2 regions of the Paenibacillus sp. UMB7766-LJ446 genome follow, and region 2 is predicted to be linked to the other one. Evidence: predicted binding sites of a transcription regulator. Region 2 holds the regulator's gene; the other holds the start of a gene.
The links. Region 2 encodes LexA, which represses DNA repair genes until DNA is damaged. Its sites were predicted from a motif close to CGAACATATGTTCG; they were not measured.
Positions count from the first base shown of each region.

Region 1: recA (recombinase RecA) is a predicted target of LexA. The motif match lies at 2,310-2,323, and genes of this name have one in related genera.

Region 1 covers NZ_JASOYM010000012.1:102,997-107,270, reverse strand. The annotation lists gene pgsA (CDP-diacylglycerol--glycerol-3-phosphate 3-phosphatidyltransferase) at 201-788, shown strand; gene QP794_RS25125 (competence/damage-inducible protein A) at 897-2,153, shown strand; gene recA (recombinase RecA) at 2,393-3,457, shown strand; gene QP794_RS25115 (regulatory protein RecX) at 3,782-4,274, shown strand, end outside.
Region 2 covers NZ_JASOYM010000016.1:26,188-30,461, reverse strand. The annotation lists gene QP794_RS28625 (CatB-related O-acetyltransferase) at 1-288, opposite strand, end outside; gene QP794_RS28620 (aldehyde dehydrogenase) at 670-1,971, shown strand; gene lexA (transcriptional repressor LexA) at 2,084-2,710, opposite strand; gene QP794_RS28610 (LysM peptidoglycan-binding domain-containing protein) at 3,026-3,403, shown strand; gene QP794_RS28605 (DUF896 domain-containing protein) at 3,500-3,709, shown strand; gene QP794_RS28600 (hypothetical protein) at 3,837-4,274, shown strand, end outside.

The DNA.
Region 1 (4,274 bases), on a different contig from region 2:
AGCAGTATATCTTCTGAAAGTCACCGGAACGTTTAAAACGGTTTTGCGTTTGAACGGTTGACTTTATTTTTGCGTTTTTACATAGTGAGAGCACTTTAGTGCTGATTTGACAGTGAAACTGTAAATTTCATGTTCCGGATGATGAATGCGGGATTAAGATGAATGTTTGGAGTAATGGAGGATAAGAGGGAGGGCGTCTTGTGAATTTACCCAACCGGATTACGCTTGCACGAATTTGCTTAATCCCTTTTTTGATGGTGTTCCTGCTCGTAGATTTTCCGTTCTATCCAGAGCCGTTGCAATTGGGGAGCTTATCGCTTCCGTATAATCAATTGATTGCTGCTGTCATTTTTATCATTGCGGCAAGCACGGATGGAATTGACGGCTATCTGGCGCGGAAAAATAATATGGTCACCAACCTGGGAAAATTGCTTGATCCGCTGGCTGACAAATTGTTGGTTACTGCGGTGCTGATTTCTCTTGTAGAAATGGGTAAGTTGGATTCCTGGATTGCTGTGGTCATTATTAGTCGTGAGTTTGCGGTTACCGGCCTGCGTCAGATTGCATTACTGGACGGTTCGGTTGTTGCGGCAAGTGCCTGGGGCAAACTGAAGACTGTCGTGCAAATTGTCGCGATTGTGCTGCTGCTGTTGAATAATTTCCCGTTCTCATTCACGGGTATTCACATGGACGTTATCGCCGTTTGGGCTGCAGCAATTATTACGATTTGGTCAGGTATTGATTACTTTATCAAAAACAAAAATTTGCTTCATTTATCAAAGGTGTAACGGTTTGCGGTTAAATGGGGAAGCATGAAGAAATCATTTGTACGAAGGGCAATAGGGAATTATCCTATTGCCCTTTGATCACTCACCACGTGTACAGGAGGATGCTGAATGAAGGCAGAAATCATTGCAGTTGGCACAGAATTGTTGCTTGGACAAATTGTGAATACCAATGCCCGATATTTATCTCGTGAATTGGCTGCGATCGGGATTGATGTATATTTCCAAACGGTGGTTGGTGATAATCTAAATCGACTTAGTGACGCGATTCGCATCGCTCAGGGTCGTGCAGATGTCATTTTATTTTCAGGAGGCATCGGTCCTACACAGGATGACCTGACTAAGGATGCGATCGCGGCGGTCTTGAACCGCAAGCTGCATATAGATCGAATGGCTATGGACAAAATTGAGGGCTTCTTCCGAGATCGAAATGTAGATATGACGGAAAATAATCGTCGTCAGGCAATTGTTATAGAAGGCGGGACACCGCTGGCGAATGAAACAGGCCTTGCCGCAGGAAATGCGATCTCTGATAATGGTAAACATTATGTTGTGATGCCTGGACCACCGAAAGAGCTGATTCCAATGTTTGAACAGGAGGTTAAGCCTTGGTTGTTCCAGCATGTACTGACTGAAGAAATGCCCATCTATTCAAAAATGCTGAAATTTGCAGGAATCGGTGAATCGGCATTGGAAGACCGGCTCCTTGATCTGATTGATACACAGACAGATCCTACCATTGCACCGTATGCAAGTGAGGGAGAAGTTACGGTACGTGTATCCACAAAGGCTCCAAGTGAGAGTGGGGCGAAGCTGAAGCTGGATGCAATGGAAGTGCAGATCCGGGAACGATTGCCAGAGCATCTCTACGCGAACGAGGACGTGCCTATAGAGTACACAATTGTGACCATGATGTCTGATATGGGTCTGACCCTTAGCGCGGCTGAGAGCTGCACAGGAGGGCTCGTCATGCAGAGCCTGACATCAGTTCCTGGCAGTGCATCGATGCTTAAAGGCGGAATTGTATGTTACTCCAATGAAATTAAGGAAAAGCTGCTCCATGTGCCGCATGCCTATCTGGAAGGTGAAGATGCACCGGGCGCAGTGAGCCCGGAAGTGGCCAAAGTGCTGGCAGAGCAGATTCGCATGATTGGGGATGCAGATTTCGGTTTGTCAGTTACAGGTGTTGCGGGACCTGGTTATTCCGAGCGCAAACCGCCAGGACTTGTATTTATCGCTCTGGCGGAGCGTGGTAAAGAGACAGAAATTCATGAACTGCGTATTAATGGCAATCGCGAGACGGTTCGAATCCGTTCAGCGAAAGCGATTCTTTACCGTTTGTGGCGCAAGCTTGTGGAGATGGACTAGTTCACAACTCGGATTGCATTTGCTAAGCCAAGCAAGTATAATAAAGGAAGACGGAAGAACCGTAGAATCAGGCTTTGCAGCCTTGTTTACGGTTCTTTTTTCTGTTTAATGGAAAGTTTCCTTGAGGAAGAGGCGCCTCGGCCTTCACAAAAAAAACGAATGTATGTTCGAAAAAAAGCTTGGCAAACGTGTTAAAACAAGGTATCATTATCTTATAAACAGTAAAGGGTGTGAGCTTATTGTCAGACCGTCGTGCCGCGCTTGATATGGCGCTCCGTCAAATAGAGAAGCAATTTGGTAAAGGATCCATCATGAAACTGGGTGAGTCGACTCACATGAATGTGGAAATTATACCCAGCGGTTCCTTGGCTTTGGATATTGCATTAGGAACAGGCGGCTTGCCTAAAGGCCGTATTGTTGAAATATATGGACCTGAATCATCTGGTAAAACAACTGTTGCATTGCATGCGATTGCTGAAGTACAAAGAGCGGGTGGACAAGCTGCATTTATCGATGCAGAGCATGCTCTTGACCCGCAATATGCAAGCAAACTGGGTGTTAACATTGATGAGTTGCTTCTGTCCCAGCCAGATACGGGTGAGCAAGGGCTTGAAATTGCAGAAGCGCTTGTACGTAGTGGTGCTGTGGATATTGTCGTTATTGACTCGGTTGCTGCATTGGTACCAAAAGCAGAAATTGAAGGCGAAATGGGTGATTCCCATGTCGGTTTGCAAGCACGTCTGATGTCTCAGGCGCTGCGTAAACTGTCTGGTGCAATTAGCAAATCCAAAACCATCGCAATCTTTATCAACCAGCTTCGTGAAAAAGTCGGTGTTATGTTTGGTAACCCGGAGACAACACCTGGTGGTCGTGCCCTGAAATTCTACTCTACAGTACGTCTGGATGTACGTCGTATTGAGAGTATTAAATCAGGCAATGACATCATCGGTAACCGTACCCGTATCAAAGTTGTAAAAAATAAAGTGGCACCGCCGTTTAAACAAGCGGAAGTGGACATTATGTACGGTGAAGGTATTTCGAGAGAAGGCAGTATCATCGACATTGGTACAGAGCTGGACATCGTTAACAAAAGTGGTGCGTGGTACTCTTACGAGGGCGAACGTTTGGGTCAAGGACGTGAGAACGCGAAGCAGTTCATGAAAGAGCATGCAGATATTGCTCAAGTCATTGAGCAAAAAATCCGTGTAGCCAGCAACTTGACTACTGCAGTTCCTGCGCCTACTAGTGAAGATCAACAAAAAGAAGCGGCAGAAGAACAAGAATTATTTGAAATTAACGAATAAGCCCTCTTGACTCCCAAAGCTAGCCTGATTGAGCTTGGCTCAATCTAGCTGCTAAGGTGTTGGGTGTGTACTCTCGCTGTCCAACAGCCTCTGTCCAAATGGACAGGGGCTGTTGGCACGCTTACTGTTAGTGTGAGGCCGGACATTGTTTCCGGCCTTTTGTATTAGCGTCAGATGTCTTCAGTGAGATAGCAAAGCGTTTAGTGAAGATGCGTTTCCATTGGAGACAAGCTAGGCGTATGTGAAGAAGTCTTTTGTTTTGCTGTGTGCTTTCACTTAGGCCATGCAGTTCAGACACAAAATGATGTGGAAGGGGAGAACTGAATGGATCAACATGATGAGGAATTATACGAAGAAGCAGAACTTGAAGGAATATCGCAATTCCCGGATAACGAAGAACTTACCATCACACTGGTCGAACGAACGAAGAGCAGGGAAGCTCGTTACCGGATTACCTTTGGTTTATATTCAATCACGGTGCTTGAAGATGTAATGATTAAATATCGGATGACCCGAGGAAATACATTTTTGAAGAAGGACTTGGAAGATATCATTGTAGCGGATGAGCGACAGCGGACGTATGTGCAGTCTTTACGATATTTGGAACATAAACCCCGCACTCGCCACGAATTAAGTCAGAAACTTCGTCAAAAAGAGTTTGCCGCACCGTTGATTGAAGAGGCCCTGGATCGGCTTGAGAGGGAGAATTTGGTCGATGATGAACTGTTTGCGAAGGAATGGACACGTCAGCGTATGGAGGGCCAACGGAAGGGAAAACTGTGGATAAGGCAAGAGCTGCGTCAGAAGGGCATTGCCA
Region 2 (4,274 bases):
ATGATGATTGTTATTTCCTCCCATAAGAATAACGACACCAGTTGCGATGCATACATAATTACCGATAATTAATCGATCTATTTGCCAACCAAATTCCTCAATGGGGTTGAATAAACTCCTCGATTTGTCATCTCCCCATAAATATCTTACGCATCCATCTTCAAAAGAAGAATTGATATCATAATAACCGGAGTAATAAGAGTAATCGCCAACTTCGATGAATGGGTTGGTTACAATGTCTTTTAAATACTTAATTTCAGACCAGTGATTAAATTGGTTTATATTCATTTTAGTTTCCTCGCTTCTAAGTTATATTTCTGGGTAACTTAGAAGCATGATACGGTAGCTACATTCTTTAGTTTTTTTAGACGACGAACCATCTAAATCATCCTTCCTTAAGATATGAGGGCGATTATAGCAATGACCTCATTCTTTGTCAATCCTGTTCTCATAAAGAGATGTGTGTAAGTATTCTCGCTCAAAATGTATATGATGAAGAGAAAAATGTAGGATTTAATTAGACGAAAGTGCGTCTGTGAAAAAAGAGAACGTTTTAATTGTTTCCTCTGTCTCTACAGTATCTATATGTTGATAGTTTCATATAATTGCGGTATAATTTATTTATATTTTTAGAAATTAAATTTTGAACAATTAATTGGAGATGTTAATATGGAAGAAGAGAAACAACTCGTTGCCGCACAGCGGACATTTTTTTATACAGGCCAGACCAAGCCGATTGAGTACCGTATTCGTGCTCTTCAGCAATTAAGACATGGAATTGAGAAGTATCAGCAACGTATTCTTGATGCACTTCGTGCGGATCTCAATAAATCCGAAACAGAAGCTTATGGCTCAGAGATTCGCATCGTGTTGGGTGAACTGGATTTTGCATTGGAACACTTGGAGGAATGGGCTACACCAAAACCTGTGCCTACAAATTCTGCTATACCTCATGGCACAAGCCTGATTTATCCTGAACCTTATGGCGTTGCTCTTATTATTGCACCGTGGAACTATCCGTTCCAATTGGCCTTTGGTCCTCTGATTGGAGCTATTGCTGCAGGTAACTGTGCTATTATTAAGCCATCGGAATTAACTCCTGCGGTATCAAGTCTGACATATGATTTGGTTGATGAGATATTTCCCAAGAAGTACGTGGCTGTTATGGAAGGGGAAGTCGAGACAAGTACAGCATTGTTGAAGGAAAAGTTTGATTATATTTTCTTTACAGGCAGTACTGGTGTTGGCCGCATCGTTATGAAGGCTGCTGCTGAGCATTTGACTCCCGTTACGTTGGAACTAGGTGGTAAGAGTCCTGTCATTGTTCACCAAGATGCAGATTTGAAGCTGGCAGCACAGCGCATTGTTCGCGGTAAATTTCTGAATGCAGGGCAAACCTGTGTCGCTCCGGACTACCTGCTTGTACACGAGAATGTACATGACAAATTACTGGAATTGATCGATGCAGAGATTCAGGATAAATTCGGAGATGATGTGATGCAAAACGCAGATTTTCCGCATATCGTCAACGCGCGTAACTTCGACCGTTTATCGGTGTTACTCCAAGATGGCAAAACACTGATCGGGGGATGTTCTGAACGTGATCAGCTGCTTATTGAACCAACAGTACTGGGAAAAGTGGATTGGGAATCCCCTGTGATGCAAGAAGAGATCTTTGGTCCGATCCTTCCTGTATTTAAGTTTAACGACCTCAATCCTATGCTAGATGAGATTGTTCGCCGTCCAAAACCACTTGCATTATATCTCTTCACTAAGGATGAGGCTCTGCAGGCTCAGGTTCTGAATCAAGTATCTTTTGGTGGTGGTTGCATAAATGACACATTGTCTCATATGACTTCTCATTATCTTCCGTTTGGCGGAGTAGGAGAAAGTGGAATGGGTTCCTACCATGGTCAACAGAGCTTTGATGTATTTTCTCATCATAAGAGCATTCTTAAACGCAGTGAATAACAAGCTTACGTAGACCAATATAAGCAGTAGGCAGAAAAAGAGGTTGTCCCGTTCAACGGGACAACCTCTTTAAGTATCTTATTGTGAAACATCTAAGCTGCTTCAAAACATATTAATGAATATCACGGAAAAGGCCAATAACTTTGCCCAGAATGCTAACGTGTTTCAAACGCAAAGGTTCAAAAGTCGAATTTTCCGGTTGAAGACGAATATGATCTTTCTCTTTGTAGAACGTTTTTACCGTAGCTTCATCGTCTTCAGTCATGGCTACTACGATATCGCCGTTATCTGCAGTTTGCTGCTGACGTACGATAACATAATCTCCGTTAACAATGCCTGCTTCAACCATACTGTCTCCCACGACCGAAAGCATAAATACTTTCTGTTCGCCCACATAATGCGTAGGAAGAGGGAAATAATCTTCGATATTTTCTGTTGCTGTGATTGGAACCCCTGCAGTAACTTTACCAACTACAGGAATGCGAGCAACGCTGTGAGCAAACTGATGTGAATGCTCTGACTCTTCCTGGCTGAGAAGCTCAATGGCTCTTGGTTTGGTTGGGTCACGTCTAATTAGACCTTTCTTCTCCAAACGATCCAGATGTCCATGTACTGTAGAGCTGGAAGCCAATCCAACGGCTTCACCAATTTCGCGTACGGAAGGAGGATACCCCTTCAACCGGACTTCATTGCGTATAAACTCCAGAATAGCCTGTTGCCTGCTGGATATCTTCGACATACCGTATCAACCCCATTTTAGTAACGTTTGGGAAAATTATAACATAGAACCTCCGTTCGTACAAACATAAGTTCTAAATAAAATGCCATAAAATAAATGTTTTTTTGCGAATTTATATGAAAATTACTTTTGCTTCTAAGCAAATACTGCAAATGATAGTGCCATACTATAGAAGAAAGATAGTAGAAGAAAGATGAGTGATAGAACTCAATAAAAAAAAGCGAACAATTGTTCTGAAAAGTTATTGTGCAAAACAAGTGTTCGTGTTATATTGATTTCAACGGATAGGAACAAACGTTTGGAGGTCGATATTTAATGAGATATTCTACTTATCAAAGCATTTACGAACCGGTGCATTCAGAAGTGGTTGAAACTAACATAAGAAATTTTAAGAAGGTTTTTGCAAAAGGTAATATTCCAACCTGGGTGTTGAAATTTATAATCGTATCATTAATTATATTAGTTGGTTGCAGTACAGTGCTAACAGTATTTGCAGGCAATGAGAACGATATGTTGCCTGGAGGAAAGATGGCAGTTTCACAAGGAGATACGCTGTGGAGTATATCATTGGATCATAAACCGGAAACGATGGATACACGTGTATATATAGAAGCAATTAAGAAAGTGAATCAACTTCAGTCCACTTCAATAAAGGTGGGGCAAGTCTTAATACTGCCACAATTCACAGAATAAAACTGCATATTCACACGCGCTAATGCGTGTCAGCTTGACAAGCTGCCTTTAACATGTCAAAGTTAATAAGACTTTGTATTTTTGGAGGGGACAAGCTTGGATATAGATAGTCTGGTAGCACGTATTAATGAATTGGCCCGTAAGCAAAAATCGACTGGATTGACAGAGGAAGAGCTCGCTGAACGTGCCAAGCTTAGAGAGATCTATTTGAATAACATTCGAAGCAATTTCAGACAGCAGCTGGATACGATTGAAATTGTAGATGATGAGAATGATCAAGGCCACCAAGGCAAACTCAAACATTAAGGAAACCTAATGATATCATATATGATATTTAGGTTTCTTCCTGTTATCTAGAGGTTGCAAATTATAGGGGGAAATGTTGGTTTACATTTATGTAAGCCGATACAAAGAACATCTAAGGGGGATTCTCATGTCGCGTTCGTTCGAGAGAACGGTTCGGAAAAATTCTAAGCAGTTGAATCAGCAACGTAAAAAAAGCGGTCAACCGGTTTCCGGTACACCAGGTGAGGACGTATTCAAAGGACGCAGCCTTCTGTTTCCTATTTTTCTGATCGGACTAGCATTCCTGTACCTCTTTATGAGTACGTTTCTTGTTAAAGCTCCGATGACCACCTGGGACTGGGTGACCATGTTGCTGTATGTATTTTTGGCAGTCATCTTCATGCTCCGTCGTCCTTATGTCAAAATAGGAACTAACCGGATTTTGACGACAAAGGGCAATCGCGAGCGTTCAATTGGAGTTGACGATATCGTGAAATTCAGAATTGAGCCAGGCACAGTTGTGATTGAGCATAATTCACGAGGTAAGAGATGGGTGTTTACCAAACTACTCAATCGTTATGATACC